3 regions of the Sphingomonas arantia genome follow, and region 1 is predicted to be linked to each of the others. Evidence: predicted binding sites of a transcription regulator. Region 1 holds the regulator's gene; each other region holds the start of a gene.
What was found. The regulator LexA, encoded in region 1, represses DNA repair genes until DNA is damaged. The targets are predictions, from matches to a motif close to GTTCCNCNCTTGTTCT.
Positions count from the first base shown of each region.

Region 2: the regulator LexA is predicted to act here: its motif matches at 2,641-2,656, upstream of ACFSGX_RS03175 (ImuA family protein).
Region 3: the regulator LexA is predicted to act here: its motif matches at 5,671-5,686, upstream of recA (recombinase RecA).

Region 1 is NZ_JBHUGS010000003.1:10,616-20,997, reverse strand. Features, by position in the region: gene ACFSGX_RS11560 (DUF2336 domain-containing protein) at 1-151, shown strand, start outside; gene ACFSGX_RS11555 (sensor histidine kinase) at 151-1,476, shown strand; gene ACFSGX_RS11550 (citrate synthase) at 1,574-2,857, opposite strand; gene gltX (glutamate--tRNA ligase) at 2,881-4,323, opposite strand; gene ACFSGX_RS11540 (ComEC/Rec2 family competence protein) at 4,444-6,648, shown strand; gene lexA (transcriptional repressor LexA) at 7,225-7,908, opposite strand; gene ACFSGX_RS11530 (molybdopterin molybdotransferase MoeA) at 7,966-9,150, opposite strand; gene moaC (cyclic pyranopterin monophosphate synthase MoaC) at 9,359-9,829, opposite strand; gene trpC (indole-3-glycerol phosphate synthase TrpC) at 9,826-10,382, opposite strand, start outside.
Region 2 is NZ_JBHUGS010000001.1:645,650-656,031, reverse strand. Features, by position in the region: gene ACFSGX_RS03180 (Y-family DNA polymerase) at 1-960, opposite strand, end outside; gene ACFSGX_RS03175 (ImuA family protein) at 1,829-2,623, opposite strand; gene ACFSGX_RS03170 (LOG family protein) at 2,810-3,673, opposite strand; gene ACFSGX_RS03165 (extensin family protein) at 3,725-4,396, opposite strand; gene ACFSGX_RS03160 (DUF6880 family protein) at 4,736-6,145, shown strand; gene ACFSGX_RS03155 (hypothetical protein) at 6,297-6,485, opposite strand; gene ACFSGX_RS03150 (NAD(P)/FAD-dependent oxidoreductase) at 6,591-8,213, shown strand; gene ACFSGX_RS03145 (5'-methylthioadenosine/S-adenosylhomocysteine nucleosidase) at 8,294-8,914, opposite strand; gene ACFSGX_RS03140 (HAD family hydrolase) at 8,947-9,612, opposite strand; gene ACFSGX_RS03135 (zinc-dependent alcohol dehydrogenase) at 10,102-10,382, shown strand, end outside.
Region 3 is NZ_JBHUGS010000002.1:386,557-396,938, reverse strand. Features, by position in the region: gene rimP (ribosome maturation protein RimP) at 1-302, opposite strand, end outside; gene ACFSGX_RS07610 (PQQ-dependent sugar dehydrogenase) at 493-1,635, shown strand; gene ACFSGX_RS07605 (hypothetical protein) at 1,679-1,891, opposite strand; gene trmB (tRNA (guanosine(46)-N7)-methyltransferase TrmB) at 1,902-2,582, opposite strand; gene metK (methionine adenosyltransferase) at 2,717-3,904, opposite strand; gene lnt (apolipoprotein N-acyltransferase) at 3,986-5,485, opposite strand; gene recA (recombinase RecA) at 5,753-6,817, shown strand; gene ACFSGX_RS07580 (hypothetical protein) at 6,951-7,208, shown strand; gene ACFSGX_RS07575 (glutathione S-transferase family protein) at 7,451-8,077, shown strand; gene alaS (alanine--tRNA ligase) at 8,127-10,382, shown strand, end outside.

The sequences.
Region 1 (10,382 bases):
GCGCTGGCCGGACGGGGCGGCGTCGTTCGATGCGATCGGTGACCGGATGGCGGCGTATGACGCGCTGTCGGTCGGCGCGGCGCAGGATGCGATCGATTTGTACCGGCTCGACCCGGCCTATGTCGCCGCATTGGAGGCGGCGGCGCGGTGATGCGGACGCCGATCCATGGGCTGGTCGATCGCGACGGGCGGCTGGTGTCCGCGGACACGCCGCTGGCGACGCTGAACGTTCGGGCCGGCGGGACGACGGGCGGCATGCTGGTCGTGCCGCAGCTGGCCGGGCTGGCGCGGCTGGTGCGGCGGCTGGGCGTCACGGTGTCGCGCGGGGTGAGCACCGCGGACGGCGACCGCGACCTTGACCTGTGGGTGCGGGCATCGCCGCAGGGCGAGGGGGTGGCGCTGGCCATCGTGGGCTGGACCGAGACGCTGTCGCGGCAGCCGTTCGCCGCACCGGCCGGCGACCGCGAGCGTGATTTCCGGCGCGGGGCGGCGGAGTGGCGCTGGGCGGTGGATGCGCATCTGCGGCTGACCCGGCTCGACCCGACGCGCGACGGGGCGGTCGGGCAGCCGATTGCGAGGACGTTCGTGCTTCGGCCCGGGCCGGACGGGACGGTGCCGATGGTCGAGGCGATGGCGGCGGGTACCGCGTTCGGCGGGCAGCCGGCGCATCCGGTGGGGGAACCCGAGCGGACGCTGCGGCTGTCGGGGTGGCCGCTGACCGGCGACGATGGCGCGTTTGCCGGGTTCGAGGGGGTTGCCGGGTATGTCGTGGAGGATGAGGCGGACAGTGACGCCGCGCCGGACGCGGGGGACAGCGGGTTCGGGGTCCGGCTGGGGGCGGCACTGCGTGCACCGATCGATCGGATCATCACGCAGGCGGATGCGATCCGTGCGGCTGACGACGCCGTCCGGCCGGACTATATCGAATATGCCGGCGATATCGCCAATGCCGGGCGGCACCTGCTCGATCTGGTCGACGACCTCGTCGATCTGCAGGCGATCGAGCGGAGCGATTTCCGCGCGCGGAGCGAGCCGATCGACCTGGCCGATATCGCGCGGCGGGCGGCGGGTTTGCTTGCGGTACGCGCGGCGCGGGCGGATGTGTGGATCGATGCGCCGGCGCTGGAGGATCGTTTGCCGGCGCGCGGCGAGTTCGGGCGCGGGTTGCAGATCATGGTTAACCTGATCGGCAATGCGGTGCGCTATTCCCCACCGGGCGGGACGATCTGGATCCGCGGGGAGCAGGATGGGGCGGTCGCGCGGATCGTCGTGGCGGACCAGGGCAAGGGCATCGCGGCGCAGGACCAGGACCGGGTGTTCGAGAAATTCGAGCGGGTCGATCCGAGCGAGCCGGGCGGGACCGGGCTGGGGCTCTACATCTCGCGGCGGCTGGCGCGCGCGATGGGCGGGGATATCCTGCTGGATTCGAGCGCCGGGGGTGGGGCGCGGTTCATGCTGGTTTTGCCGGCGGAGTGAGGTGGGGACCGCGGTTCGAGCGGTCCCCTCTCCCTCCCATCGCAAAGGCGATGGGCCCCCCTCTCCCGCCAAGCGGGAGAGGGGTTAGAACGCCTACTTAGCGGCTGGCGACGGGGGTGTAGTCGCGCTGCGTGGCACCCGTGTAGAGCTGGCGCGGGCGGCCGATCTTCTGCTCTGGATCGGCGATCATCTCGTTCCACTGCGCCACCCAGCCGGTGGTGCGGGCGAGCGCGAACAGCACGGTGAACATCGTGGTCGGGAAGCCGATCGCCGACAGGATCACGCCCGAATAGAAATCGACGTTCGGGTAGAGCTTCTTGTCGATGAAGTACGGATCCTCGAGCGCGATCCGCTCCAGTTCGCGCGCCGTGTCGAGCACCGGATCGTTGCGGCCGAGCTTCTCCAGAACCTCGCCCGCGGCCTTGGACAGCACCTTCGCGCGCGGATCGAAATTCTTGTACACGCGGTGGCCGAAGCCCATCAGGCGGAACGGATCGTCCTTGTTCTTGGCGCGGGCGATATATTCCGGGATGCGGTCGGGCGTGCCGATTTCGCGCAGCATGTTGAGTGCCGCCTCGTTCGCGCCGCCATGCGCCGGGCCCCAGAGGCAGGCGATGCCCGCCGCGATGCAGGCGAACGGATTGGCGCCCGACGAACCGGCGAGCCGGACGGTCGAGGTCGACGCATTCTGTTCGTGGTCGGCGTGCAGGATGAAGATCTTGTCCATCGCCGCTTCGACGACCGGATCGACCTCATATTCCTCGGCCGGGACCGAGAAGGTCATGCGCAGGAAGTTGGCGGTGTAGCTCAGGTCGTTGCGCGGATAGACGAAGGGCTGACCCACCGAATATTTGTAGGCCATCGCCGCGATCGTCGGCATCTTGGCGATCAACCGGTGGCTGGCGATCATGCGCTGCTGCGGATCGGTGATGTCGGTCGAGTCGTGGTAGAAGGCGCTGAGCGCACCCACGACGCCACACAGGATGGCCATTGGATGGGCATCGCGGCGGAACCCGCGGAAGAAGGTCGCGAGCTGCTCGTTCACCATCGTGTGACGCGTGATGGTGGTCTTGAACTCCTCCAGCGTCGTGCCGTCGGGCAGTTCGCCGTTCAGCAGGAGGTACGCGACCTCCATGAAGGTCGACTGTTCGGCCAGCTGATCGATCGGGTAGCCGCGGTGGAGCAGGATGCCGGCGTCACCGTCGATATAGGTGATCTTCGATTCGCAGCTGGCGGTGGAGGTGAAGCCGGGATCGTAGGTGAACGCGCCCGTCTGCGCATACAGCTTGCGGATGTCGACGACGTCCGGGCCGGTCGAACCGTTCAGGACGGGATATTCGAAACCCTTCGGCCCAAGTTCAAATTTTGCGGTCTCAGCCATACGCTAGTTCCTCCTGTTCAATCTCATGCAGCGGTCGCGGTGCGATCGCCGATGCGGGCCAGAGTTTCGTCGCGGCCCAACAGCGCCACTACGTCGAAGATACCGGGCGAGGTCGTCCGGCCGGTCAGCGCCGCACGCAGCGGCTGCGCGACCTTGCCGAGACCAAGTCCTGCCCGTTCGGCGACGACACGCAATGCCGCCTCCACACCGGCGACGTCCCATGTCTCCACGCCCGCCAGTTCGCCCGCGATCGTCGCGAGCAGGACCGGCGCATCGCCCTGGAGCAGCCCTGCGGCCTTGTCATCCAGCGCAAGTGGGCGCGTCCGGTAGAGGAACAATGCGCCATCGGCCAGATCGTTCAAATCCCGCGCCCGGGGCTTCAATTCCGGCATGGCGCGGAGCAGGAGCGCGTGGTCGTCCGAGGTGAGCGGGCGGTCGATCAGCGCCGCGACGCGCGGGGCGACGAGATCGGTCAGGCGCGCATCGTCCGCCTCGCGGATATAATGGCCGTTCAGGTTCTCGAGCTTCTTCGCGTCGGTGCGCGAGGGCGAGCGGCCGACGTCGGCCAGATCGAACAGCGCGGTCGCCGCGGTGCGATCGATGATATCGGTGTCGCCGTGGCCCCAGCCGAGCCGGAGCAGATAATTGTCGAGCGCCTCGGGCAGGATGCCGAGTTCGTCGCGATACGCCTCGACGCCGAGCGCGCCGTGGCGCTTGGACAGCTTCGCGCCGTCCGGGCCGTGGATCAGCGGGATGTGCGCGTAGACCGGTTCGGCCCAGCCCATCGCGCGGACGATGCCGAGCTGGCGGAACGCGTTGTTCAGATGGTCGTCGCCGCGCACCACGTGGGTCACGCCCATGTCGTGATCGTCGACCACGACGGCGAGCATGTAGGTCGGCGTGCCATCCGAGCGGAGCAGGACCATGTCGTCCAGCTCGGCATTCTGGACGGTCACGTCGCCCTGCACCTGGTCGTGGATCGTGGTGGCGCCGGTGGTTTCGGCGCGCAGGCGGACAACGAACGGCGCGCGGGCGGGAGCTTCGGAGGGGTCGCGATCGCGCCAGCGGCCGTCGTAGCGTAGCGGCTGCTTGCGGGCGCGCTGGTCGGCGCGCATCGCCTCCAGCTCTTCCGCGGTGGCGAAGCATCTATAGGCGTGGCCGCTGTCGAGCATCGCCTGCGCGACCTCGGCATGGCGGGCGGCGCGCTGGAACTGGAACACCGGTTCGCCGTCCCAGTCCAGACCGAGCCAGCGCATGCCATCGAGGATCGCGTCGATCGCCGGCTGCGTCGAACGCGCGCGGTCGGTGTCCTCGATCCGGAGCAGGAAGCGGCCCCCCGCGCGGCGGGCGAGCAGCCAGTTGAACAGGGCCGTGCGTGCGCCGCCGATATGGAGGAACCCGGTCGGCGACGGGGCGAACCGCGTGACGACTTCGGTGTTCGAGGCAGTATCGGCACTTGCGTCCATGCGCGCTTTCTCCAAGATCGGCGCATGGCCAGTCGGTTCGGCCACGCCCCTAGCATGCGGGGGTGGCGGCTCAAAGAGGGGGGAAGCGGTGCGGCGGGTCGGGTCGGCGCGCGCATCGTCATGTCCGTCGAAATCTGGCTGGAGGCGGAGCGCGATCAACTGGTGCTGTGGGTGCCGGTGGCGCTGGCGTGCGGGATCACGGCGTGGCTGCTGCTGGCCGATGTGGCGGCGTGGACGGTGTTCCTGCTGCTGGCGGGCGGGACGGCGCTGGCCGGGCTGGCGATGCCGGGCGGCGGGCGGGCGGCGCGCGCGGTAGCGGTGTTCGCGGGGCTGGCGGCGCTGGGTTGCGGGCTGATCTGGGCGCGGGCGGAGCGGGTGGCGGCACCGGTGCTGGCGCGCACGACGGTGGCGACGTTCGAGGCGCGGGTGGTCAAGGTCGATCCGTTGCCGGCGCGGGCGCTGGTGCGGGTCGTGCTGGTGCCGGATGCTGGGACGGGTGCGACATTGCCGCCGCGGATCCGGGTGAACATTGCCGATGCGGATGTGCCGGCCAGGCTGGCGCCGGGGGCGCGGATTGCGTTGCGGGCGCGGCTGATGCCGCCGGCCGATGCGGCGGTGCCGGGCGGGTACAGCTTTGCGCGGACGGCGTGGTTCCAGGGGCTGGGCGCGACAGGGAAGGCGTTACCGGGGATTCGCGTGGTGCAGGCCGCGCCGGTGACGCGCGACGGGCTGGCCGGAGTGCGGGCGCGGATGTCGGCCCATATCCAGGCGCGGTTGCCGGGCGCGGCGGGCGGTTTCGCGACCGCGCTGGCGACGGGCGACCAGGGCGCGCTGCCGCTGGAGGACGCGGAGGCGATGCGGCGGAGCGGGCTGGCGCATCTGCTGTCGGTCAGCGGGCTGCACGTCACCGCGGTGGTGGCCGCGACGATGCTGATCGTGCTGCGGCTGCTGGCGCTGAGCCCCTGGGCGGCGCTGCGGCTGCCCCTTCCGCTGATCGCCGCGGCGGGCGGGGCGGGGATGGGAGTTGCTTATACGCTGCTGACCGGGGCGGAGGTGCCGACGATCCGGTCGTGCGTCGCGGCGATGCTGGTGCTGGCGGGGATCGCGATCGGGCGGGAGGCGGTGACGTTGCGGTTGGTGGCGGCTGGCGCGCTGTTCGTGCTGCTGCTGTGGCCGGAGGCGGTGGCGGGGGCGAGTTTCCAGCTGAGCTTTGCGGCGGTCGCGTCGATCGTGGCGTTTGCGGAGTGGCCGGTGGCGCGGCGGCTGTCCGCGCCGAGCGAGGCTGGGCTTGGCTGGCGGTGGGGGCGGGCGCTGCTGATGCTGCTGGCGACCGGGATCGTGGTCGAGATCGCGCTGATGCCGATCGCATTGTATCATTTTCACAAGGCCGGGCTGTACGGCGCGGCGGCCAATATCGTCGCGATCCCGCTGACGACGTTCGTCATCATGCCGGCCGAGGCGGTGGCGCTGGTGCTCGATGCGGTCGGGCTGGGGCGGCCGGTGTGGTGGATCGCCGGTCTGGCGACCGATGCGCTGCTGTGGCTGGCGCGCGCGGTGGCGGCGGCGCCCGGGTCGGTGCAGGCGCTGCCCGCGATGCCGGACGGGGCCTATGCGGCGATGGTGGCGGGTGGGCTGTGGATCGCGCTGTGGCGGACATGGGTGCGGCGGTTGGGGCTGGTGCCGCTGGTGCTGGGGGCGGTGTGGGCGCTGGCGACGCCGGCGCCGGACCTGCTGGTCACCGGCGACGGGCGGCATCTGGCGCTGCGTGGGGACGACGTGTCGCTCGCGCTGCTGCGGCCGCGGGCGGGGGATTATGTGCGCAGCCTGCTCGGTGAGAATGCCGGGGTGAGCGACGAGGCGATCGAGTTCGAGAGCGTGGCGGGCGGGGCGTGCAGCGCGGACCTGTGCGTGGCGGACATCGTGCGCGGTGGGCGGACTTGGCGGCTGCTCGCGACGCGGAGTGCGTATCTGGTCGAGATCGGGGAGATGAACCGGGCGTGTGGGGCGGCCGATATCGTGGTGAGCGATCGGTATCTGCCGCGGACGTGTCGGCCGCGCTGGCTGCGCGCGGATCGCGGGTTGCTGGCGCGGACCGGGGGGCTGGCGATCGACCTGGAGCGTGGGGCGGTGCGGACCGTACGGCAGGCGGGGGATGCGCATCCCTGGGTGCCGGCGGTGGTGGTGCGGAAGCGTTATGGGCGGCGGGGTGCTGGCCGGTTTGGGCAGAGAGCTGCGGTTTGGTCGGGTGGAACCGCGCGACCTCGCGATTCGGAGCGGCGGTCGGGTCGGGTGATCAGTAACGATGTTGAGAGGCCAGGGCGGTGATCGGTTTGGCGTCATGATACTGGATGCTTGGCTCCGCGAGCTAAGCACGGCTCCGCGACTCTACCCGTTTGTCCTGAGTAGGGACTGAGCGCAGTCGAAGGCCCATATCGAAGGATCTGCCCTGCGTTTGGGACCATGCTTCGATGCGAGGCCTCGATACGCGCCGTGGGCGCTACTCGGTCTCTACTCAGCACGAACGGGTTTTGGCGGGGTCAGCGAGGCTAAGCCGGTCGGTTGCCCTGCCCTTTCCGCATCACAACAATCGTACGCGCCTTTGTGGGCTTCGAGCCCGACCGGCCTATCGTTTCCTGCAAGCGTTGTGCCGGAGGTACCGTTGGCTTCTCGACTGCGCTCGACGGGGCCCCTCGACTTCGCTCGGGATGGACGGGGTTGGGGGCGGCGGGTGGCAGGGGGCGTGGGGAGCGGTGCCGCTTCGGTAGGTCGCGTATCTCGTGTGCACAGGGTTCTCGACAGGCTCGAACCGAACGGGAGGCGGTTGGCGCGCCCTCCCGGCCTGCCGCCCTCGCAAGACTTATCAGCCGCGGTTCGCGCCTTCTGCCCGACCCACCGTTAGCTTCAGTAGCGCCGCAGCAGGCCCGCAAGGCGGCCCTGGACGCGGACTTCGTCGGGGGCGTAGCGTTGAGGGTCGTAGGCGCGGTTGGCGGGGTCGAGGCGGACCATGCCGCCTTCGTGGCGCCAATATTTGAGGGTGGCTTCGTGTTCGTGGACGAGCGCCACGACGATGTCGCCTTCGTGCGCCTGTTCCTGGCGGCGGACGAGTGCGTAGTCGCCGTCGAGGATGCCGGCTTCGACCATCGAATCGCCCGAGACCTCCAGCGCATAATGTTCGCCGGGGCCGAGCAAGGCGGCGGGGACGGAGAGCATGGTCTGGCCCTCGATCGCCTCGATGGGCACGCCGGCGGCGATGCGGCCGTGGAGCGGGATTTCGAGCACGTCGTTGGCGGCGGCCAGCACCGGCATCGGTGCGCGCGGTGCGGCCGGCGCGGCGGCGGCGGGGCGCGGCGTGGGGGCGAGCGACTTCATGCCTTCGGGCAGGCGCATCACCTCCAGCGCGCGAGCGCGGTTGGGGAGGCGGCGGATGAAGTTGCGTTCCTCGAGCGCGCTGACCAGCCGGTGGACGCCGGACTTGGATTTCAGGTCGAGCGCCTCCTTCATCTCCTCGAACGAGGGGGATACGCCGGTTTCACCAAGACGGTCGCTGATGAAACTGAGCAACTCGTGCTGCTTGCGCGTGAGCATCGCAGGACCCCTTCGAAGGAACGAACGGGGAACGTGTAGGAACAGTATACGGTGCTGTCAAGCGATGCGAATCGTTGTGACAACGGTGCCGGCGTCCACGGGCGAACTCTGCGCCTCGCGCAGGATAAGCAGGTCCGCCTCGGGCAGACGGCGGAGGGCGGCGCTGTCCTGGCCCAGGATGGGATGCGCTTGCCCGTCGCGCGTGAAGGCGCGGACATAGTCGCGGCGCGGGCCGGTGGCGGGGAGGGGGGCGGCGAGCCGCATGTCGTGCGGTTGTGGCAGCAGATGTTCCGCACCCGCGCAGCGCGCCGCGAGCGGCAGCAGGAACAGGAGCGCGGTGACATAGGCGGATCCGGGATTGCCGGGGAGGCCGAGCGCGATGGTCTTGCCGATGTGACCGGCGAGCAGCGGCTTGCCGGGGCGGAGCGCGATCCGCCAGAAGTCGATCTCCGCCCCCGCGGCGATCAGCGCCGGGCGGACGAGATCGTGATCGCCGACCGAGGCACCGCCGGTGGTGACGATGATGTCGGCGGTCCGGGCGGCGTCGCGGAAGGCGTCGGTGATTGTGGCGAGATCGTCGCGCACGATGCCGCGATCCTCGACGTCGACGGGCAGGCGCGCCAGCAGCGCGGCGAGCATCGGGGCGTTGGAGGAGGGCAGCTGGACGCCGGTGACGGGCTGGCCGGGCAGGACCAGTTCGTTGCCGGTGGACAGGATGATGATGCGCGGGCGGCGCGGGACGGGTAGCGTCGCATGGCCGGCGGCGGCGGCGAGCGCGATGACGGCGGCGGTGACGACGGTGCCGGCGGGGATCAGTTGCTCGCCCGCGGAGAAATCATAGCCCTTGCGGCGGATGTGCGCGCCGGGGGCGGGGGGACCTTCGCCGTTGAGGGTCAGGCGGTCGCCGTCGCGCGCGGCTTCCTCCTGGACCAGGATGACGTCGGCGCCTTGCGGAACGGCGGCGCCGGTGAAGATCCGGGCGGCTTGGCCCGGATGGATGGCGAAGGGGGCGGCGCCGGCAGAGGCCTCGCCCACCACGGTCAGCGGCTGGCCGAGTTCGGCGAAGCGGAGTGCGTAGCCGTCCATCGCGGACAGATCGGCCGCGGGCTGGGTGCGGACCGCGTGGATCGGGGCGGTGAGCGTGCGGCCGAGTGCCGCGAGCAGCGGGGCCTGTTCGGTCTCAGGCGCGGGGGCGAGGGCGAGCAGGCGGGCGAGGGCCTCGGGTACGGGGAGGAGGGTCATGCTTGGGCAGCCCCGTGACGTGACACGCCGTTTGGTTCGAGCCTGTCGAGAACTTCGCGCAGGGTTCTCGGCAGGCTCGAACCAAACGGCGCGGTGGGTGGTGACCCGTTCTCGACAAGCTCGAACCGAACGGGGGGGATGGGAGGCGTGTGGCTTTGGGTGTCGTTAACGCCGGGCTCAAACCGAACGGAGCCTTGGCGACGCGCAATCATTCCGCATGCCAGTCGCCGGAGCGGCCGCCGGATTTGGCGAGGAGGCGGACGTTGCCGATGGTCATGCCGCGGTCGAGGGCCTTGGCCATGTCGTAGATGGTCAGGAGCGCGACCGAGACGGCGGTCATGGCTTCCATCTCCACGCCGGTGCCGTGCGTGGTCACGACGGTAGCGGTGACGGTTATGCCCCCCTCCGCCAGTGCAAGGTCGACCGTGACGCCGCCGATCGGGAGCGGGTGGCAGAGCGGGATGAGGTCGGAGGCGCGCTTGGCGGCCATGATGCCGGCGATGCGCGCGACGGCCAGAACGTCGCCCTTCGCCACCGCGCCGTCGCGGATCGCGGCCAGCGCGGGCGCGGCGATCGCGATGTGGCCGCTGGCGGTGGCGGAGCGGCGGGTGTCGGGCTTTGCGGTGACGTCGACCATGCGGGCGGCGCCGCGGTCGTCGAGATGGGTGAGCGTGGTCATGGGGTCAGCAACGCGCGGGTCGCCGATTCGACGTCGGCATGGCGCATGAGCGTTTCGCCGACGAGGAAACAGCGGACGCCGTGCGCGGCGAGGCGGGTGATATCCGCCGGGCCGGTGATGCCGCTTTCGGCGACCAAAGTGGTGCCGGCGGGGACGTGAGCGGCCAGTTCCTCGGTGCGCGCCAGATCGACCGAGAAGTCGCGCAGGTCGCGGTTGTTGACGCCGATCAGCCGGCTGCGCAGCACCAGCGCGCGATCGAGTTCGGTGCGGTCGTGAACCTCGACCAGCACGTCCATGCCGTGGTCGATCGCGGCGGACTCGATTTCGGCCATTTGTGCGTCGTCGAGCGCGGCGACGATGATGAGGATGGCGTCGGCCCCGAGCGCGCGGGCTTCGGCGACCTGCCACGGGTCGACCATGAAATCCTTGCGCAGCGCCGGGATCGTCACGGCGGCGCGGGCGGCGACGAGATAGGCGTCGTCGCCCTGGAAATAGGGCCGGTCGGTCAGGACCGAGAGGCAGGCGGCCCCGCCTGCGGCATAGGCGCGGGCGT
Region 2 (10,382 bases), on a different contig from region 1:
TGCGGTGCCGGCCCGCACGATCAACGCCTGCCCGTCGACCCGCTCGCACCGCAGCTCCAGCCGGCGCGCGCCCAGCCCGCGCGCGGCCAGTTCCACCACCAGCAGCGCCAGCAGATCACCGATCACCTGTGCGATCGCGTCCGCCGTCGCGATCGGCTCAACCAGCCGCAACCGCGCGGACGGCAACGCCTGCGCCACCACCGGCACGATCGGCTCCGACACGCGGCCCAGCGCCTGGTCCAGCCGGCGCAGCACCGTGCCCCCGAACCGCCGGTTGAGCGGCGCGCGCGGCATCGCGATCAGGTCGCCCACCGTCTCCACGCCCAGCCGCCGCAGCCGATCGCACGCCGCGACCTCGATCCGCAGCGCGTCGACCGGCAACGGAGCCAGCGCCTCCGCCTCCGCCCCGCCTTCCAGCATCGGCGCGGCGACCCGCCCGAACCGCGCCAGCGCATGCGCGGCCCCCGCCGTCCCCGCCACCGCGATCCGCGCGCTAAAGCCCAGCCGCGCGCAGAACCGCAGCACCCGCCGACAGAACCGCGCCTCGCCGCCATGCAGATGCGCGACGCCCGACAGGTCGATCCACAACCCGTCCGCATCCGACACCGCCACGCCCGGCGTCCAACGCTTGAGCGCGAACAGCGCCAGCCGGTCGAGGTCCGCCGCCACGCCCGCCGGATCGGCATCGCGCACGTCCAGCCCCGGCACCATCGCCCGCGCCATCGTCATCGCCATCCCCACCCGGATCCCCAGCGCCCGCGCCGCCGGACACGCATGCCCCACCACCACGCGCGCCCCATCCCGCACGGTCAGGACAAGCGGCACCGGCGCAGAACCATCGGCCGCCCCCACATCCCGCGCTACGGACGGTTCCACCCGCGTCGCCCGCTTCACCACACCCCCCAGCTCGCGCCCGGTCTGCCAGAACGCCCCCTCGCGATCATAGCCGGGCCTCGCCACAACGGGCTTGCCGCCCTTCCGGTTTGCGGTGGTTCCCCCGGCACGCTGGCGTTCTGCGGACCCTACCGCTCTCCGATCATCCCCAGGCGCCCGTACCGCGCCTGCATCACCACCCAGCTTTGAGACTCCTGCCTTCCCCCCATCACTCCCGCGTGCAATCCCAACCTCGTTGCCGTCCTGCTCACGAACGCGGGACTTTATAGCCACGACGTTGCTTGCGGCCCCCGGCAGGGTGACACCGGATTCAGACGTCCGCTGCGATGATGGGCGAACGGAAGGACCACCCTCCCCCCGCGTCATCCCGGACTTGATCCGGGATCCAGGGACGCAAGGAACAGCGCTTGTGACTCTGGATCCCGGATCAAGTCCGGGATGACGATCGGTTGCCATGACAACCGTGCCCGCCCGTGCCGACAAGCCGGCGCCGTCCTGATCGCAAGCCAAAGCATCTATCGTCACACCGCCGGACGCAGTCCCCACGGACGCGGAACGCGATGCCGCCCGCCACTCATGGGACGTCGGCGACGGCACGATGTTCGCCCTCGCTGCCGTCTGGGCCCACGCTCCGGGAAGCTCCGCCGCGCCATCCGCCGCCGCAAATCCGCCATCACGCCCGACCATCGGCGGCACCCAACCCTGGCGCAGGCCGCCCGCCTCGTCGCGCGGCATGGCGCGGAACGGGATGGGTGCGGGTTCGCTGCGGCGGCCGAGTTCGCGCATCGGGGGGCGCTGGTGCGCGGGCAGCGTGGCGATCGCATCGACCACCGCCTGTTTCTCGCGCACCCGGTCGCCGCTGTTGCGGGCCCAGCGCGCGCCGGGGCGCCAGCCTTCGCCGCGCGCCTCGGCCGGCGGGAGCGTCGCGGCGGGTTCAGGCGGCCGCACGCCCACTTGAGCGCCCGCCGGCCCGGTTTCCAGCCCGATCCGCTGGTCGATCCGCCGCACCCGCTCGATCGCGAATTCCGGCAGGTAGAGCGAGACGACCCGCTGCATCATTGGCCTCCACGGTCCAGTCGAAGATATCGCCGCCACGCTGGCGGACGAGCGAGAGTTGCCAGCGTGCCCGACCGATGCCCGCCACCGGCAACGGTGCGGACGGCGCGGGCGCCAGTTTCCAGCGGGTCACCGCCGCCGACGGTTCTTCCATCGGATCGGCCCCGGACCGTTTCCACCGGCGCAACAAGAGCGCGGTCGTGCCGCCCGCCTCCGCCGCCAGCTGCAACCGCCGCGTCGCGGTCAGCCCGGCGCGGCTCGCCTCGCCGATCACCGCGGCCAGCGACCCGTGGCGCAGCCCCTCCTCCATCACCGCCAGCGTGTCGGCGTCCTGCCCCGTCTCGGCATAGATCACCCGGTCGGGCGGCAGCCCCGCCTGTTGCAGGCCCGGCGCGAACAGGTCCCGCCGGCTGACCACCCACAGCACCTGCCCCGTCAGTCGCCCGGCGATCCCGGCCAGGAACAAGGTCGCCGCCGCATCCGCGCCCATGCCCGCATCCGCGCCCGCCGCCTCGTGCAGCGCGGCCCCCGCGATCCCGCCCTCGGCCAGCCGATCGTCGATCCCGGCCACGCCGAACGGCAGCACCGGCCGCCGCTCGGCACCCCCGCGTTCGATCGCACGCACGCTCTCGCGCAATGCATCCAGTCTTGTGGTTCGGTTGATATCGGACATGGGAACACGACTCGTTTGTTCCCTTTATGTTCCCTCAATTCCCATGCGAGGTCAACCACCCGGAACGCCCCGGAACGGGACTCCAGGCCGCGCACGACCGGAAATCCCCCTCCTGCACAGGAGGGGGAAACGGCACTCGAAAAAAGATTCCGGAACACCCCACCCATCAGGGCAGGGGGCGTCGACTCAGCCCCGTGAGGCCCAGTAATCCTGCACCGCGGCCCAGCCCTCTTCGGCCGTCTCGACGAAGCGGAACAGTTCCAGGTCCTGCGCGCCGATCACGCCTTCCTCGACCAGCGCGTCGAAATCGATCACCCGCGTCCAGAAATCGCGGCCGTAGAACAGGATCGGCATCGGCGTCACCTTGCCGGTCTGGATCAGCGTCAGCAATTCGAACGTCTCGTCGAACGTGCCGAACCCGCCCGGGAACACCGCCACCGCCCGCGCGCGCAGCAGGAAATGCATCTTGCGCAGCGCGAAATAGTGGAACTGGAACGACAGTTTCGGGGTCACATACGGGTTCGGCGCCTGCTCGAACGGCAGTACGATGTTCAGCCCGATCGACTCGGCGCCGACATCGTCCGCACCGCGGTTAGCGGCCTCCATGATCGAGGGCCCGCCGCCCGAACACACCACGAACTGGCGCTTGCCGTCCTGCGACGGCGCGGTCCCGCTGGCCAGCGCGGCCAGCTTGCGTGCCTCGTCATAATATTTCGATTTCTCGGCCAGCCGCGCGGCCACCTTCGCGCGCGGCCCGTCGCCCGCCGCCTCGACCAGTGCGGCCGCCTTCGACGGTTCCGGAATGCGCGCCGACCCGTAGAACACGAAGGTCGACCCGATCCCCGCCTCGGTCAGCAGCAGTTCGGGCTTCAGCAGCTCCAGCTGGAAGCGCACCGAACGCAGGTCCTCGCGCAGCAGGAAATCGGGGTCCTGGAACGCCAGCCGATACGCCGGATCCGACGTCTGCGGCGTCGACACCTGCTTGGATGCGGTCTCCGCCTCCTCGCGGGCGGGGGAGAAGACGCGCTTGGGAATGTAGCGATCGGTCATGCGGGTTCCTGCTGGCCCGGCGGGGCCACCCGCGGGGGAAAGCGGGGCTTCTTAGCGGCAATAGCCCCCGCTCGCCATATCGAAATGGAAATGGTCGCGGTGATACGCATTCGCGTCCGGGCCCAGCACGACGCCGAACCGCCGGCACCCCGCATCATGCACGGCGCGCAGATAGGCACGCACCCGCTCGTCCTCGCCGCCCCAGCCGTCCTTCACGGTAAAGCGCGTCCCGTCGGCCAGCACGAACGCGCTGATATCGACCGCATTGGCATGCGCATGCTCGGACAACCGCCGCCCCGCCTGCCCGTTCACCGGACGACACGCATAGGTCCCGAAACTCTCGATCCGACGCAACGGCTGGCCGAACGTCCGCTCCGCCTCGACCTGCGCGACCTGCGAAACCCAGCGGCTGAACGCCAGCGCCAGCGGACAGCGCATCGCGCCCAGATTGGTGATCGGCGTCCCGATCGCGACCAGCTTGACCGACGCGGTCGCATCGCACCCACCCCCGAAACTGCGGTCCGGCAACGCCTGGAACGACACCCCGGCACGGCGCAGATCCGCCTGGCATTGCCGCAACGCCGCGTCGGACAACGCCGGCGCGGGTGCCGCCTGAGCCACCGCCGGCCGCCGCGAGGGCGCCCGCCGCTCCGGCCCGCGCCCCGCGGGGATACAGCCGGCCAACACCAGCAACGACAGGATCGGCCACGCGCGCATGGTCATTCGGTGCCTCCGATATGCTGACCGTCCGATGAACCGGCAGGGGCGATGCCACGAGCTGCGTTGCTACTCGTACGGACCGACGCACCGCAGTCAAACTCACCCCCAGCCAAGCCCCCCACCCCAACCCTCCCCCCGATGGGTGGAGGAAGTCCCGTTCCACATCGACGACCGCATAGCCCTCCCCCCACCGGGGGGAGGGTTGGGTGGGGGGCTTTGGCCGGACACCCCGTCTATCCAAACGGTAAGATGCGAAGAGGCCAGACGTAAACTCTCCGGGATCCAGCACCAAACACCCCCAGGTTGCACCCGCCCCCGATCCACGCCACTTGAGAACCCAGCATGGCCGCCTCCTCCACCCTCAACGCACGCAACCTCGAACGGCTCGGCGCGCCCGCGCTGGCGGAGCTGCTGATCGAGGTCTCGACCGGCCACGGCGCGATCAAGCGCCGCCTGCGCCTGGCACTCGCCGACGCCACCGGCCCGGGTGAGATCGCGACGCAGGTCCGCAAGCGGCTCGCCACCATCGCCCGCGCGCGGTCCAACCTCGACTGGCGGCAGCTCCGCGCGCTGATCGCCGACCTCGCGACGCAACATGCCGCGATCACCGGCCCGCTCGCCACCGCCGACCCCGTCGCCGCGCACGACCTCCTCTGGGATTTCCTCAAACTCGCCGATCGCGTGTTCGAACGCACCGACGACAGCGCCGGCAAGCTGATCGATCTGTTCCGCGCCGCCACCGCCGACATCGCGCGCCTCGCCCAAGCCGCCGACGTCGCGCCCGCAACCCTCGCCGACCGCGCGTTCGACGCGCTCACCGGCCCCAATCGCGGCCAGTATGACGTGCTGGTCGCCGCCCTCGCCGACCCACTCGGTCCCGATGGCCTCGCCCGCCTGAACACCCGCGTCGCCGCCTGGGCCGTCGCCACGCCGCACCCCGACGACCCCGACATGGCGGGCGGCAGCGTCGCGCGCGTCGCAACCCGCCGCGCCGCGGTTGCGCGCATCGTGGGCGAGCGGATCGCCGACGCCACCGGCGACGTCGACGCCTATATCGCGCAGCAACCCGACCGCACCCGCGCGCAGCCGATGGTCGCCACCGCGATCGCCGGCCGCCTGCTCAAGGCCGGCCGTGCGGAGGCGGCGATGGCCGCGATCGACGCCGCCGACACCAGCCGGATCGCCTATGTCCCGCCCGAATATGACAGCGTCCGGCTCGCCATCCTCGAGGCGCTCGGCCGCCACGACGACGCGCAGGCGTTCCGCTGGGACCGGTTCGCCGCGGCACTCCACGCCGGCCACCTGCGCGACCATCTCCGCCGCCTGCCCGATTTCGACGATTTCGAGGCTGAACAGCGCGCGCTGACCTTGGTCGAGAATTACCCCGACGCCCACGCCGCGCTCGCCTTCCTGGTCGCCTGGCCGGCCTATGACCGCGCCGCGCGCATGGTGATGGCACGCCCGAAGAGCCTCGACGGCGATCGTTACGAGGTGCTGGCCGACGCCGCCGACCTGCTCGACGCCGCACACCCGCTCGCCGCGACCCTGCTCCGCCGCACGATGATCGACTTCACGCTCCGCACCGCCCGCGCCACACGCTACGCCCACGCCGGCCGCCACCTCCGCGAATGCGCCGCCGCCGACGCCCGCATCGACGATTATGGCGCACTGCCCGACCACGCCACCTACGTCGCGGCACTCCACCGCACGCACGAACGCAAGACGGGCTTCTGGCAGGCTGCGGCGGTTTAGGGCGTCACCTAAACCTCAGCAGACCGCACGCCCAACCGTCATCCCGGCGAAAGCCGGGATCTCCCTCAGGTCGAACCGACCCCCAAGCCAAAACGAGACCCCGGCCTGCGCCGGGGCGACGACCATAGTGGCGGTCTCTCAACCGACGTCTTCAGGAGCTCGGCCGGCTCCCGCCCACGGGCGTCGCGCCGGGCGTCGCGGTCTGGCCAAAGCGCGTCGTGAACACGTACAGGATCGTCCCCGCCGCCAGCAGCGCGATCAACCCGAACGCGATGATCCACGGGCGCACCGCGCGCGGCGTCTTGTTGTCGGGGGTCTGCGGTTCGTCGACTTCGGCCATGGTCTGCTCCCTTGTTACGACCCGAACGGCCGGCACGCCCGAAAGTCCCCGCGCAATCAACAGCCTCCGTTTTACCCGCGGCCCCCGGGGCGCTAAGGCACCGCCATGCTCCGCCTCTCCGACATCAAGCTTCCGCTCGACCATCCGCCCGAGGCCCTGACCGCCGCCGTCCGCGCGCGGCTCGGCCTGGCCGACGACGTGCCCCTCGACGTTGCGATCGCGCGCCGCGCCAACGATGCGCGTCGCCGCACCGCGATCCTGCTCGTCTACTCGGTCGACATCACCGTGGCGGACGAGGACGCGATCCTCGCGCGCTTCCCCGGCGATCCGCATGTCCGCCGCACGCCCGACACCGGCTACCGCTTCGTCGCGCACGCCCCCCCCGGCAACACGACGCCGCGCCCCGTCGTGATCGGCGCCGGCCCCTGCGGGTTGTTCGCCGGGCTCATCCTCGCACAGATGGGATACCGCCCCATTATCCTCGACCGCGGAAAGGTCGTCCGCGAACGGACTAAGGATACCTGGGGCCTCTGGCGTCGCGGCGTGCTCGAACCCGAATCGAACGTCCAGTTCGGCGAAGGCGGCGCCGGCACCTTTTCCGACGGCAAGCTCTGGAGCCAGATCAAGGATCCGCGCTTTCTCGGCCGCAAGGTCCTGACCGAATTCGTCACCGCGGGCGCCCCGCCGGAAATCCTGACCGAGGCACACCCCCATATCGGCACGTTCCGGCTGGTCACGATGGTCGAGCACATGCGCGCCACGATCGAATCGCTCGGCGGCGAATATCGCTTCGGCACGCGCGTCGACGATCTCGACATCGATGAGGCCACCGACGGCACCCGCACGATCCGCGGGCTGCACCTGGCCGACGGCGGCTACCTCGCCGCCTCCCACGTCGTGCTCGCGGTCGGGCACAGCGCGCGCGACACGTTCCACATGCTCCACGATCGCGGCGTGCATGTCGAGGCGAAGCCCTTCTCGATCGGCGTCCGGATCGAACATCCGCAGGGCTGGATCGACCGCGCGCGCTTCGGCGCCTGCGCCGGCCACCCGGACCTCGGCGCCGCCGCCTACAGCCTGTCGCACCACTGCAAAAACGATCGCACGGTCTACAGCTTCTGCATGTGTCCCGGCGGCACCGTCGTCGCCGCCACGTCCGAACCCGGCCATGTCGCGACCAACGGCATGAGCCAATATTCGCGCGCCGAACGCAACGCCAATTCCGGCATCGTGGTGGGGATCGACCCGGCGCGCGACTTCCCCGGATCGCCGCTCGCCGGCATCGCGCTGCAACGCCACTGGGAACGCGCCGCCTTCGTCGCCGGCGGGTCGAGCTATGCCGCCCCCGGCCAGACGCTCGGCGACTTCCTCGCCGCCCGCCCGTCGACCGGCTTCGGCAGCGTCGAACCGTCCTACCGCCCCGGCGTCCACCCGACCGACTTGGCCGAGTGCCTGCCCGACTATGCGGTCGCCGCGATGCGCGAGGCACTACCCGTCTTCGGCCGCCAGATCCCCGGCTACGACCATCCCGACGCGATGCTCACCGGCGTCGAGACGCGCACCTCCTCCCCCGTCCGCATCACCCGCGGCCAGGATCATCACAGCCTCAACACCCGCAACCTGTTCCCCGCCGGCGAGGGCGCAGGCTACGCCGGCGGCATCCTCTCCGCCGCCATCGACGGCATCAAGACCGCCGAGGCCGTCGCGCTCAGCATCAACGCCGCCTAACCAAACGAACCGTTCCCCGGCGCAGGCCGGGGCCCAGACGCAACCGCTTCACCTAGACCCCGGCCTCCGCCGGGGCACGCTCATAGGCAGTCCACAACCCCAGCCAACCCATCCACCGCGACCGCCAGTTCGCGGTCCAGATGCCCCAGCAACGCCGTCCACCCGGACAGTCCGTCCAGCTCCCCCGGCCCGTCCGACACGCCGCGCAACCCGATCACCGGCACCCCGAACCGCGCGCAGGCCCGCACCACCGCGAACGTCTCCATATCGACCATGTCGGCGTCCACCGCGTCGAAGCCCTTGCCCCACACGATGTCCGCCCCGCTCGACAGCGTCGCGGTCGGCACCCCCGGCAACGGGGTCGTCAGCGGGATCACCGCGGGATGATCCGCAAACGGCGTCACCCCGCGTGCGAAGCCCAGCCGCGTCGCATCCATGTCGCGCCACGATACGCCCGAAACCTGCCACACCGTGCCGAGTGGACAGCGCCGCGATCCCGCAGAGCCCAGCGACACCACCAGGTCCGGCCGCCGCCCCTCGCTCTCCAGCCGCTGCAACGCCGCCGCGGTCGACAGCGCCGCCTCGACCGGCCCCACACCGGTCAGCAGCGGAGCGATCCGCCGGCGCAGTTCCTGCCCATATTCCTGTTCCACCGCCATCGCGAACAGCACACGCCGTCCCGCAATCTCGTCCACCATCATCGCCCGCGCTCCACCAAGGGGTCGCGCGACCCTTAGCGTCCCAGCGGCGACCCGGCATAGTCCACCAGCAACGCGGCGACGTCGTCATAGATCGCGATCGCCCCGGCTTTGACCAACACGTCGTCCGGGAACCCGCCCGATCGCACCGCGACCGCCACGATCCCGCACTTGCCCGCCGCCTCGACGTCGTAGGGCGTATCGCCCACCACGATCACCGCGTCCGCATCGATCCCGTCCAGCTTGCCCAGCGCCGTCGCGAAGATGTCCGGCGCCGGCTTGGTCTTCTCCACATCGTCGCTGCTGGTCGTCGCGGTCACCAGGTCGCGCGCGCCCAGCAGGTCGAGATAATGGTCGAGCTCGCCCTCCGATGCCGAAGACGCCAGCACGACCTTCTGCCCCAGCCCGGCCGCATGGCGCAGCAGCTCGTGCGCCTTCGCGAACGGCTTGGCCGTCTTGAGATACTTCGCCTTGAACACCTTACCGTGCGCCTCGCCCAGCGCCTCCTGCGCCGCTTCGTCCAGTTCGGGCAGCAGCGTCGGCACCAGCATGTCGGTGCCCTTGCCGATCTGGTCGTGCACCACCTGCCGGTCGAACGTCTTGCCGATCCCCGCGAACGCCGCCTCCCACGCCAGCACATGCATGTCGTTGGTATCGACCAGCGTGCCGTCGATGTCGAAGAGGATGGCCTTGATCTTCATGGTGGGTTCCCGGATTTGGCAGGGCGGCGGCGCATGGAATGGCGGCCGCTCGCCGATCTGCTCGGCCGCGTGTCATGGATATGTCGCAGACCGAAGATGACGCGGACACAATGCGCGATCGCCCGATGGGTTGCATCAAGCAACCGCACAATATTGCCGACCATTGTGATACCTCTTGCCCGATCGCCAGCAGTTCTGGCGGGTCTGGAATGACGATGCGATCTTGCCCACATCAATAGAACGGCGCCGAAACATTATCTCCCCACGCCTTGATGTAGATCAACATAGTAGAATAGTACCAGGATTTTACTGCCCAGCGGGAACGATCCACGGACGCAGGCGGTTGTCCTGGCATCGTCGCATCGGCTCGGTGCCAGCGTGGCTGTCCTTCACGGAACGCCCCGTCCCCGACCGTCAGGCGACCCGCCGGCCCGCACGCGACCAACGTCGCGGGGCCGGTTCGACACGATCAACAGACGGAGATTTTCGATGCGCGCACTGGTCTGGCACGGAAAAGGTGACGTTCGCGTCGATACTGTCAAGGATCCCGAGATCAAGCATCCGCGCGATGCGATCATCAAGGTCACGGCCTGCGCGATCTGCGGCTCCGATCTCCACCTCCTCGACGGCTACCAGCCCACGATGGAGGCCGGTGACATCCTCGGTCATGAGAATATGGGCGAAGTCGTCGCCCTCGGGTCCGAAGTCACCAACCTGAAGATCGGCGACCGCGTCGTCGTGCCGTTCACGATCAGCTGCGGCGAATGCTT
Region 3 (10,382 bases), on a different contig from region 1:
GCATCGAAGCCCGCCCAGTCCTGGAAATCCTTCAGGCGGGTCAGCGGCCGGTCGATGCCGGGGGACGACACCTCCAGCCGGTACGCCTCCTCGATCGGGTCCTTCTCGTCCAGCATGTCGGAGATGCGGCGGCTCAGCGCCTCGCAATCCGTCAGGTCCAGCTGGCGGGTGTCGGGCCGCTCGGCCATGATCTGCAGCGTCGGGTCGGACTTGCCGCCGTTCATCTGCACGCGCACCAGTGCGAGACCCAAGGCCTGCGCCTCCGGTTCGATCAGACTGTTCAACAAGGCGATATCCGCCATCGATGCTCCTGCGCTCTTCATGCGTCATGCATGCGTCCGTATCGCCGGACCCGGGGGGATCCGACCTCGCCAAAGTTACCAATGTCGAGAAGATGAATTTCCTCTACGCCAAACGACCGGGGGCGGCAAGACTGCAACATAAAGTGGGGCCGCGGAGTTTCGCATCCAACCAAACTGCCGGGAGACAGTCATGCGCGTACCGACCACCAGCTTCACCCTCGCCTTGTTGCTCGCCGCCGGCGGCGCGGTCGCCGTTGCCGCCCAGACTGCCTCCCCACAAGCACCGATCACCGCGGAACAGCCGTTCGCCGCGAAGGACTTCACCGAAACGCAGGTCGCGCGCTTCGACAGCCCGTGGGCGATGACGCCGGCGCCCGGCGGCGGTTTCCTCGTCACCGAGAAGGCCGGAACGCTCAAATATCTCCCCATCGGCCCGAACGCCGCGGCGCGCTCGGTCGCCGGCGTGCCGAAGGTCGACGACGGGGGGCAGGGCGGGCTGATGGACGTCGTGTTCCGCCCCGGCACCGACATGCTCTACTTCAGCTATTCGGAGGCCGGTGCCGGCGGCAAGGGCGTTGCCCTCGCCCGCGCGCGCTTCGTGCAGGACGCGAAGGGCGCTCGTCTCGACAACGTCGAGACGCTGTTCCGCACGCCGAAGGTCGACGGCAACGGCCATTATTCCGGCCGCATCGCGTTCGCGCCGGACGGGCATCTGTTCTTCACCGCCGGCGAACGGCAGAAGTTCGATCCCGCGCAGGACCCCAAGCTGACGCTCGGCAAGGTCCTGCGGCTGACCGCGGACGGCAAGCCTGCGCCCGGCAACCCGCTCGCCGCCAAGGGGTTCGACCCCGCGGTCTGGACCTACGGCCACCGCAACCTGCTCGGCATCGCGTTCGATGCGAAGGGCAATCTATGGGAGCAGGAGATGGGGCCGAAGGGCGGCGACGAGCTCAATCTCATCCTGCCCGGCCGCAACTACGGCTATCCGCTCGTGTCGAACGGCGACCATTATGACGGCCGCCCGATCCCCGACCATCCGACCCGCCCGGACCTGGAGGCACCCAAGGCGAGCTGGAACCCGGTCATCTCGCCCGCCGGCCTCATGATCTATTCCGGCGCACTGTTCCCCGCATGGCGCGGCAATGCGTTCATCGGCGGGCTGTCGTCGAAGGCGCTCATCCGCGTCGCGATCGACGGCACCACCGCCCGCGAGGCCGCGCGCTACGACATGGGCGCCCGCATCCGCGAGGTCGAACAGGGCCCCGACGGCGCGGTCTACGTGCTGGAAGACGGCCCCAACGCCCGCCTGCTGCGCCTGACACCGAAGGGGTAAGGCGCGACACCGTCATCCCGGACCCGATCCGGGATGACGGCACCTACCGAACGTCGTCGATCAGCGCATCCAGCTTCTTCTGCGCCGCGCGATCATATTGCGCGGGCACCGCATGCATCCGGCACGCATCGCTCGACCGCCAGCCGACACGGTGATCCCACGCGCACCGCTCGTCGCGCGCGGCGGACAGATAATAAAGGTGGAACCCCACCGCACCGATTAGCGCGGCGAGCAGGACGGTCACGAACGTCTTCATGCCGTCACCACTAGCGCCGCCGGTACCGGAAGTACCAGACCTCGTGCCCCTTGCTGCGGGCTTTCTGCTCATAGCGTGTCTCCGGCCAGTCGTCCGGGCGGACGAGAAAATCCTGCGGTCCGTCGATCAGCCATTCGAAATCCGGGCTTTCGTCCATGATCATCATGGCCCAGCGGACATAGACCGGGTGGTCGGTCCCGAACCGGAACTCACCGCCCGGCTTCAGCTTCCGCGCGATCCGGTCGACGGGCCCGGCGTTCATGAAGCGCCGCTTGGCATGGCGCGCCTTGGGCCACGGATCGGGGTGCAGCAGATACACCCGCTCCAGCGAGGCATCGGGCAACCGCTCGAGCACGTCGAGCGCATCGCCCATGTGCAGCCGGACATTGTCGATCCCGTCCGCATCGATTTTCATCAGTGCGCCGACGACCCCGTCGAGGAACGGCTCGCACCCGATGAAACCGTGGTCCGGCCGCATAGCCGCCTGGCCCGCCAGATGCTCGCCCTTGCCGAACCCGATCTCGACCTGCATCGGCCGGTCGTCGCCGAACAGCATCGCCGCATCGATCGGTCCGGTCTCCGGCACCGCCAGCTCGGGCAGCATCCGCTCGACCAGCCCGGCCTGGCCTTCGCGCAATTTATGTCCGGTGCGGCGGCCGTACAGCCGGCGAAGCGTCGTGGGATCTTCCATGACCGCGCCGGTTAGCCGACGACGAGGGCAAGGGGAAGGCGCGTCCGACTTCGCCCGAAACGAAACGGGATCCGGAGTGACAGGCCAAAGCCCGCCACCCCGGATCCCGCATCAGGTCCGCAATGAAGCCGGCCTTAGAAAGCGCGCTTCAGCTCTTCCACCAGGTCCGTCTTCTCCCACGTGAAGAAGTCGCCGTCCGGCTGGCGGCCGAAGTGCCCGTAGGCTGCGGTCCGCGCATAGATCGGCGCGTTGAGCTTCAGATGCGTACGAATGCCCTTCGGCGTCAGGCGCACCAGCTGCGGCAGGATGCGCTCGATCGCCGCTTCGTCCACCTGACCGGTGCCGTGCGTGTCGACATAGAGCGACAGCGGCTCGGCCACGCCGATCGCATAGCTCAGCTGGATCGTCACGCGACGCGCCAGGCCCGCCGCCACGATGTTCTTCGCCATGTAGCGCGTCACATAGGCAGCCGAACGATCGACCTTCGTCGGATCCTTGCCGGAGAATGCGCCGCCGCCATGCGGGGATGCGCCGCCGTAGGTGTCGACGATGATCTTGCGCCCGGTCAGGCCCGCGTCGCCGTCCGGCCCGCCGATTTCGAACAGCCCGGTCGGGTTGACGAAGATCGACTCGTCGCCCGGCATCCAGCCCTCGGGCAGGATCCCGGCCATCACGCCCTTGGCATAGTCACGCAGCATCGCCTGATCGGCGCCCTTGCCGTGCTGCGTCGACACGACCAGCGCGGTCGCGCGGACCGGCTTCTCGTTCTGATATTCGAGCGTCACCTGGCTCTTGGCGTCCGGCTCCAGGAACGGTGCGGCGCCGCTGTGGCGATCCTCCGCCATCTTCTCCAGAATGCGGTGAGCGTAATACAGCGTCGCGGGCATCAGGTCGGGCGTCTCGTCGGTCGCGTAACCGAACATGATGCCCTGGTCGCCGGCGCCTTCGTCCTTGTTGCCGCTCTCGTCCACGCCCTGCGCGATGTGCGCCGACTGCGGATGCAGGTGGTTCGCGAAATCGGCGGTCTGCCAGTGGAACCCTTCCTGCTCGTACCCGATCCGCTTCACGGTCTCGCGCGCGGCGGCCTCGATCTCGTCAAGCGCGCCGGCGGACCAGTTGCCGGCCGTGTCGATCATGCCTTCGCCGCGGACTTCGCCGGCCAGGATGATGCGCTGCGTCGTCACCATCGTCTCGCACGCGACGCGCGCCTGCGCGTCCTTGCCCAGGAACAGGTCGACGACCGCATCTGAGATCTGGTCGGCAACCTTGTCGGGATGGCCTTCGGAGACACTTTCGGAAGTGAACAGGAACGTATCGCGCATGGGTAAAAGCAGCCTTTCCAGTAGAACGGGCGTCGTAGAAGACACCGCATATAAAGATATAAAGCTATCCTTATATCTGCCTTAGCCGCGCTTCGACCGCCGCGCAATCGCGGCAATGGCCAACAGTGCCAATGCCACCATGAGCGGCAACAGGTTGCCGAACAGCGCGAACGGCGTCGCCGCGAACGGCGCGGGCAGGGTGGTATCGATCGCGCCGGCGCGGTGCGTCGGGATCGTGCGGACCAGTCGCCCGGCGGGATCGATCAGCGCGGAAATGCCGTTCGGCGTCGCACGCACGACCGGCAACCCCTCCTCGATCGCGCGCAACCGTGCCTGCGCCAGATGCTGCGGCGGGCCCCACGCGCCGAACCACGCATCGTTCGACGGGTTGAAGATGAAGTCGGGCCGGTTCGCGCGATCCACCACATGGCCGGAGAAAATGATCTCGTAACAGATTTGCACGCCGATCTTGCCGAACCCCGGCAGCGCGAACGATCGCGGCCCCGGACCCGGCCAGAAATCGATATCGCCCGGTACCAGCCGCGACAGCCCGATCGGCGACAGCAGCGCGCGCATCGGCAGATATTCGCCGTACGGCACAAGATGCGCCTTGTCGTAACGGTGCAGCAACCGCCCGCGCGCATCCATGACGAACAGGCTGTTGCGGGCCCCGATCACATTGTCCCGGTCGTCACGTTCCAGCCGCGTCCCGCCGGTCACCAGCAGGTCGCCGGGGCGCAAAAGCCCGGTCAGCGCCTCGCGCGCCAGCCGGTCGGTCTCCAGATAATATTCGACCGCCGCCTCCGGCCAGAACAGCAGCCGCGGCGGCGCATCCGCAGCCGGCCGATGCGACAGCGCGCCGAGTTTCAGCAGCCCGTCATAGGCATAGTCGGGCTCGTTGCGGGCATCCTGGTCGATGTTCGGCTGCACCACATGGATCGCGCGGCCCGTGTCGCGCGCCGCCGGCGTGGGGGTCAGCGACAGCGCGAGCGGCAGGACCGCGGCGGCCGCCGTCGTCCCCGGCTTGCGCAACGCCGCCGCCAGCACCGCACCGCCCGCCAGCACCATCAGGGCGGACAGCCCGTAGGTCCCGATATAGCGTGCCGCCTGCGCCGTCGGCAGGCCCATCCATGCAACCCCAAGCGGGTTCCACGCAAACCCGGTGAACAGCGACGCCCGCACCCACTCGGTCAGCGGCCAGATGCCCGCGAACGCAAAGATCAGCGGCATCGTCCGCCGTCCGCCCGCCAGCCACGCGACCGCCGCCGCGATCGCCGGAAACACCGCGAGGTAGATCGACAGCAGCCCCACCGCGAGCCAGCCGAGCCACGCCGGCATCGTCGCCTGATACGTAAACGCCGTCGCGATCCAGTTCAGCCCGAGCGCGAACTGCCCCAGCCCGAACCACCAGCCGATCGCCGCCGCCTGCCGCACCCCGTGCGCCTGGGTCAGCAGGTACAGCAGCCCCCCCAGCGCACCGATCGTCAGCGGCCACGCCCCCAGCGGCGCGAACCCGGTGGCCGACACCAGCCCCAGCAAGCCCGCGACCAGCGCGCGCTGCATCGGCGACGTCCGCGTCATGCGGTAACCCGGTTGGCGGACATCGGCGCTCTCCTTCGCGCCGCCGCTAGCCGATCCGCGCGGCCGATGGAACAGGTCCCATACATCGTCATCCCGGGCTTGATCCGGGATCCCGCTTCTTATCCACGCCCGACTGTGCGAAACGAAACCACGACCACACTCCAACAAACCGCCAACGCGGCGCCGTTCCCTACTTGTTCCAACAGAACAAAGCGCGTACATGGAAAGTCCTGTCCGGACTGGACCTGACATGCGGGGATCGACACCATGGCGGCGCAACTGAAGCTTATCGGATCCGAGAAGGAAAAGGCCGACATGGACAGGCAGAAGGCGCTCGACGCCGCGCTGGCGCAGATCGATCGCGCATTCGGCAAGGGCTCCGCGATGAAGCTGGGCAGCAAGGAAGCGGTCGAAATCGAAGCCGTCTCCACCGGTTCGCTCGGGCTCGACATCGCGCTCGGCATCGGCGGCCTGCCCAAGGGCCGCGTGATCGAGATTTACGGCCCCGAATCGTCGGGCAAGACCACGCTGGCGCTCCACGTCATCGCCGAATCGCAGAAGGCGGGCGGCACCGCCGCGTTCGTCGACGCCGAACATGCGCTCGACCCCAGCTACGCCCGCAAGCTCGGCGTCGACACGAACGAACTGATCGTGTCGCAGCCCGATAATGGCGAGCAGGCGCTAGAAATCACCGACACGCTGATCCGGTCGAACGCGATCGACGTGCTTGTCGTCGATTCGGTCGCGGCGCTCGTGCCCCGCGCGGAAATCGAGGGCGAGATGGGCGACAGCCATGTCGGCCTCCAAGCTCGTCTCATGAGCCAGGCGCTCCGCAAGATCACCGGCTCGATCAGCCGGTCGAAGACGCTCGTCATCTTCATCAACCAGATCCGCATGAAGATCGGCGTGATGTACGGCTCGCCCGAGACGACCACCGGCGGCAACGCGCTCAAATTCTACGCCTCGGTCCGGCTCGACATCCGCCGCATCGGCCAGATCAAGGACCGTGACGAAATCGTCGGCAACACGACCCGCGTGAAGGTCGTGAAGAACAAGGTCGCGCCGCCGTTCAAGCAGGTCGAATTCGACATCATGTACGGCGAAGGCATCTCCAAGATGGGCGAGCTGCTCGACATCGGCGTCAAGGCCGGCGTCGTCGAGAAGTCCGGTGCCTGGTTCAGCTACGACTCGATCCGCATCGGCCAGGGCCGCGAGAACTCGAAGACCTACCTTAAGGAGCATCCGGACGTCGCCGTCCGCCTCGAAAAGGCGATCCGCGACAACGCAGCCGGCGTCGCCGAACAGATGATGACCGGACCCGAAGAGGACTGATCTTCGCCCCTCCGACCGACCACCCGGCCGCGCTTCCACCAGGAGGCGCGGCCGGTTTGGTATCGGGCGGAACCCGACTTGTAGGGAAACCCGATCCGCGTCATTCTCCGGTTACCAACCAGAGGAACACGCCATGCGTATCCTGCCCCTGCTGCTGACACTTGCCCCCATCGCCGCAAGCGCCGCGCCACCGGTTCTGCCGACGCCGTCGATCGGCGCAGACCCCAAACACTGCCAGGAAATGGAAGTCCGCAAGACCGCCGACTCGAAATCCGGCAAGGCCCAGAAGCTGGCCGACCTTCCGCCGGCCAACCATTATCTCGCCGTTGATCGCCGTATCGATCACTGCCGCGCGCCGATCATTATCAGCACCGGCATCGGAAAACGCTGACCGACTCGAGAGACTCCTCGCCGAAACTGCGAAATCCTGAGCCCCCACAGACCCCCCCCGCATCTTTTTCGGGCCGAGATCGCTTTTGCTCATGACGCCCGGAAATCGGGTCGTCGCCGCGCCGGATCGTCCGACCGCGAAACCGTAGGACATCGCTTTCCTACACGGACTCCGATCGCCATCGTCTTTGCCCCGTCACCCCCGAACCCCGCAGTCACCCCGCAGCCACAGGCCCGCCAAAAATGACCATCATCGTCCACCACCTCGAAAATTCGCGGTCGCAGCGTATCCTCTGGCTGCTCGAGGAACTCGACCTCGCCTACGAGGTGAAGCGCTACGAACGCGATCCCAAGACGATGCTGGCCCCTCCCGAACTCAAGGCCGTCCACCCGCTCGGCAAGTCCCCGGTCATCGTCGACAAAGGCCGCGTCATCACCGAAACCGGCGCGATCGTAGAGTATCTGGTCGAACGGGCAGGGGGACGGCTCGGCGCACCCGGCAACCGTGACGCGGCGCTCCGCTACCGGCAGTTTCTCCATTACGCCGAAGGCTCGATGATGCCGCCGCTCCTCGCGCTGCTGGTGCTCGGCAAGCTCGGCGTCCTGGGCCTTCCCGCCCGCAAGCCGGTGCAGGCGATGATGGACACCCATCTCGACTGGCTCGAGACCGAACTCGGCTCCCGCCCGTGGTTCGCCGGCGCGGATTTCAGCGCGGCCGACGTCATGATGAGCTTCCCGATCGAGGCCTGCCGCTCCCGCGCCGGGCTCGACGGCAGCCGCCCGCATTTGATCGACTGGCTCGAACGCTGCCACGCCCGGCCCGCCTATGGCCGCGCCTTGGAACGCGGCGGGCCCTATGCCTATGCGTGACTGACCGATTTGCTTGAGTAGCGGCGGGTCGTCGATTAAGCCGCTCGGCATGACATCGACCAACGATATTCGCCGTTCCTTCCTCGATTATTTCGCGGGGAGCGGCCACCGCATCGTCCCCTCGGCGCCACTCGTGCCGCAGAACGATCCGACGCTGATGTTCGTCAACGCCGGGATGGTGCCGTTCAAGAACGTCTTCACCGGCCTCGAAACGCGCCCCTACGTCACCGCCACCTCGTCGCAGAAATGCGTCCGGGCCGGCGGCAAGCACAACGATCTCGACAATGTCGGCTACACGGCGCGGCACCATACCTTCTTCGAAATGCTCGGGAATTTCTCGTTCGGGGACTATTTCAAGGAACAGGCGATCACCCACGCCTGGACCCTGCTGACCCGCGACTGGGGGCTCGATCCGAACCGCCTGACCGCCACCGTCTACCACACCGATGACGAGGCGTTCGACCTGTGGCGCAAGATCGCCGGCCTTCCGGAACAGCGGATCATCCGCATCCCGACCTCCGACAATTTCTGGGCGATGGGCGATACCGGCCCCTGCGGTCCGTGCTCCGAAATCTTCTACGACCACGGCGACCACATCCCCGGCGGCCCTCCCGGCAGCCCGGACGAGGACGGCGACCGCTTCGTCGAGATCTGGAACCTGGTGTTCATGCAATATGACCAGGTGACGAAGGACGACCGCGTCGCGCTGCCACGCCCGTCGATCGACACCGGGATGGGCCTCGAACGCATCGCCGCGGTGATGCAAGGCGTGACCGACAACTACGATACGGACACGTTCAAGGCGCTGATCGCCGCTTCCTGCGACCTGACCCGGACCGCCGCGACAGGTGAGACCAAGGCGTCGCACCGCGTCATCGCCGATCATCTGCGAGCCGCCGGCTTCCTCGTCGCGGACGGCGTCCTGCCCGCCAACGAAGGCCGCGGCTATGTCCTGCGCCGCATCATGCGCCGCGCGATGCGCCACGCCCATCTGCTCGGCGCGGCCGAACCGCTTATGCACCGTCTGGTGCCGAGCCTCGTCGCCGAAATGGGCGTCGCCTATCCCGAACTGGTCCGCGCCCAGCCGTTGATCGAAGAGACGCTGAAGCTCGAGGAAACCCGCTTCCGCCAGACGCTCGCCAACGGACTGCGCCTGCTCGACGATGCTACCGCCGACATGGCGGCCGACGGCGAATTGCCCGGCCAGGTCGCGTTCAAGCTATACGACACGTTCGGCTTCCCCTACGACCTGACCGAGGACGCCTTGCGCGCCCAGGGCCGCACCGTCGACCGCGCCGGTTTCGACAGCGCCATGGCCGAGCAGAAGGCCGCCGCCCGCGCCGCGTGGAAGGGCTCCGGCGAGAAGGCATCGGACGAGATCTGGTTCGACATCGTCGAGGAGCTCGGCGGAACCGAGTTCACCGGCTACAGTAACCATGCAGGCGAGGCGAAGGTCGTCGCGATTCTGCGCGAAGGCGAGCGGGTTCCGCGCGCCGAGACCGGCGACGCCGTCACCATCCTGACCAACCAGACGCCGTTCTACGCGGAAAGCGGCGGCCAGGTGGGCGACACCGGCACGATCACGTCCGATACCGGCCTGCACGCCGCGGTCGCCGACACCGGCAAGCCGCTCGGCCGCCTGCACGCGCACCGCGCGCGGATCGAGGGCGGCAGTGTCGCGGTCGGCGATACCGTGCGCCTCGCGGTCGACGTCGCCCGCCGCGGCCGGATCCGCGCCAACCACAGCGCGACGCATCTCCTCCACGCCGCGCTCCGCGACCGGCTCGGCGGCCATGTCGCGCAGCGCGGCAGCCTCGTTGCGCCCGAACGGCTGCGGTTCGACTTCTCGCAGCCGCGCCCGCTGACGCCCGAGGACATCGCGGTCGTCGAAGCCGACGTAAACCGTCACATCCGCGAGAACGACGTCGTCACCACGCGCCTGATGACGCCGGACGAGGCGATCGCGGAGGGCGCGATGGCGCTGTTCGGCGAGAAATATGGCGACGAGGTCCGCGTCCTGTCGATGGGCCGTACCGAGGACGGCACCTATTCGATCGAGCTGTGCGGCGGCACGCATGTCGCGGCACTCGGCAATATCGGCCTGTTCAAGATCATCGGCGAAACCGCCGTCTCGTCGGGCATCCGCCGGATCGAGGCGCTGACCGGCGAGGCCGCGCGTCTTTGGCTGACCGCCCGCGACGAACGGCTGCGCGAGATCGCAACGACGCTGCGCACCGGGCCGGAGGATCTCCCGGCGCGGGTCCAGGGACTGATTGATGATCGCAAGCGACTCGAGCGCGAACTG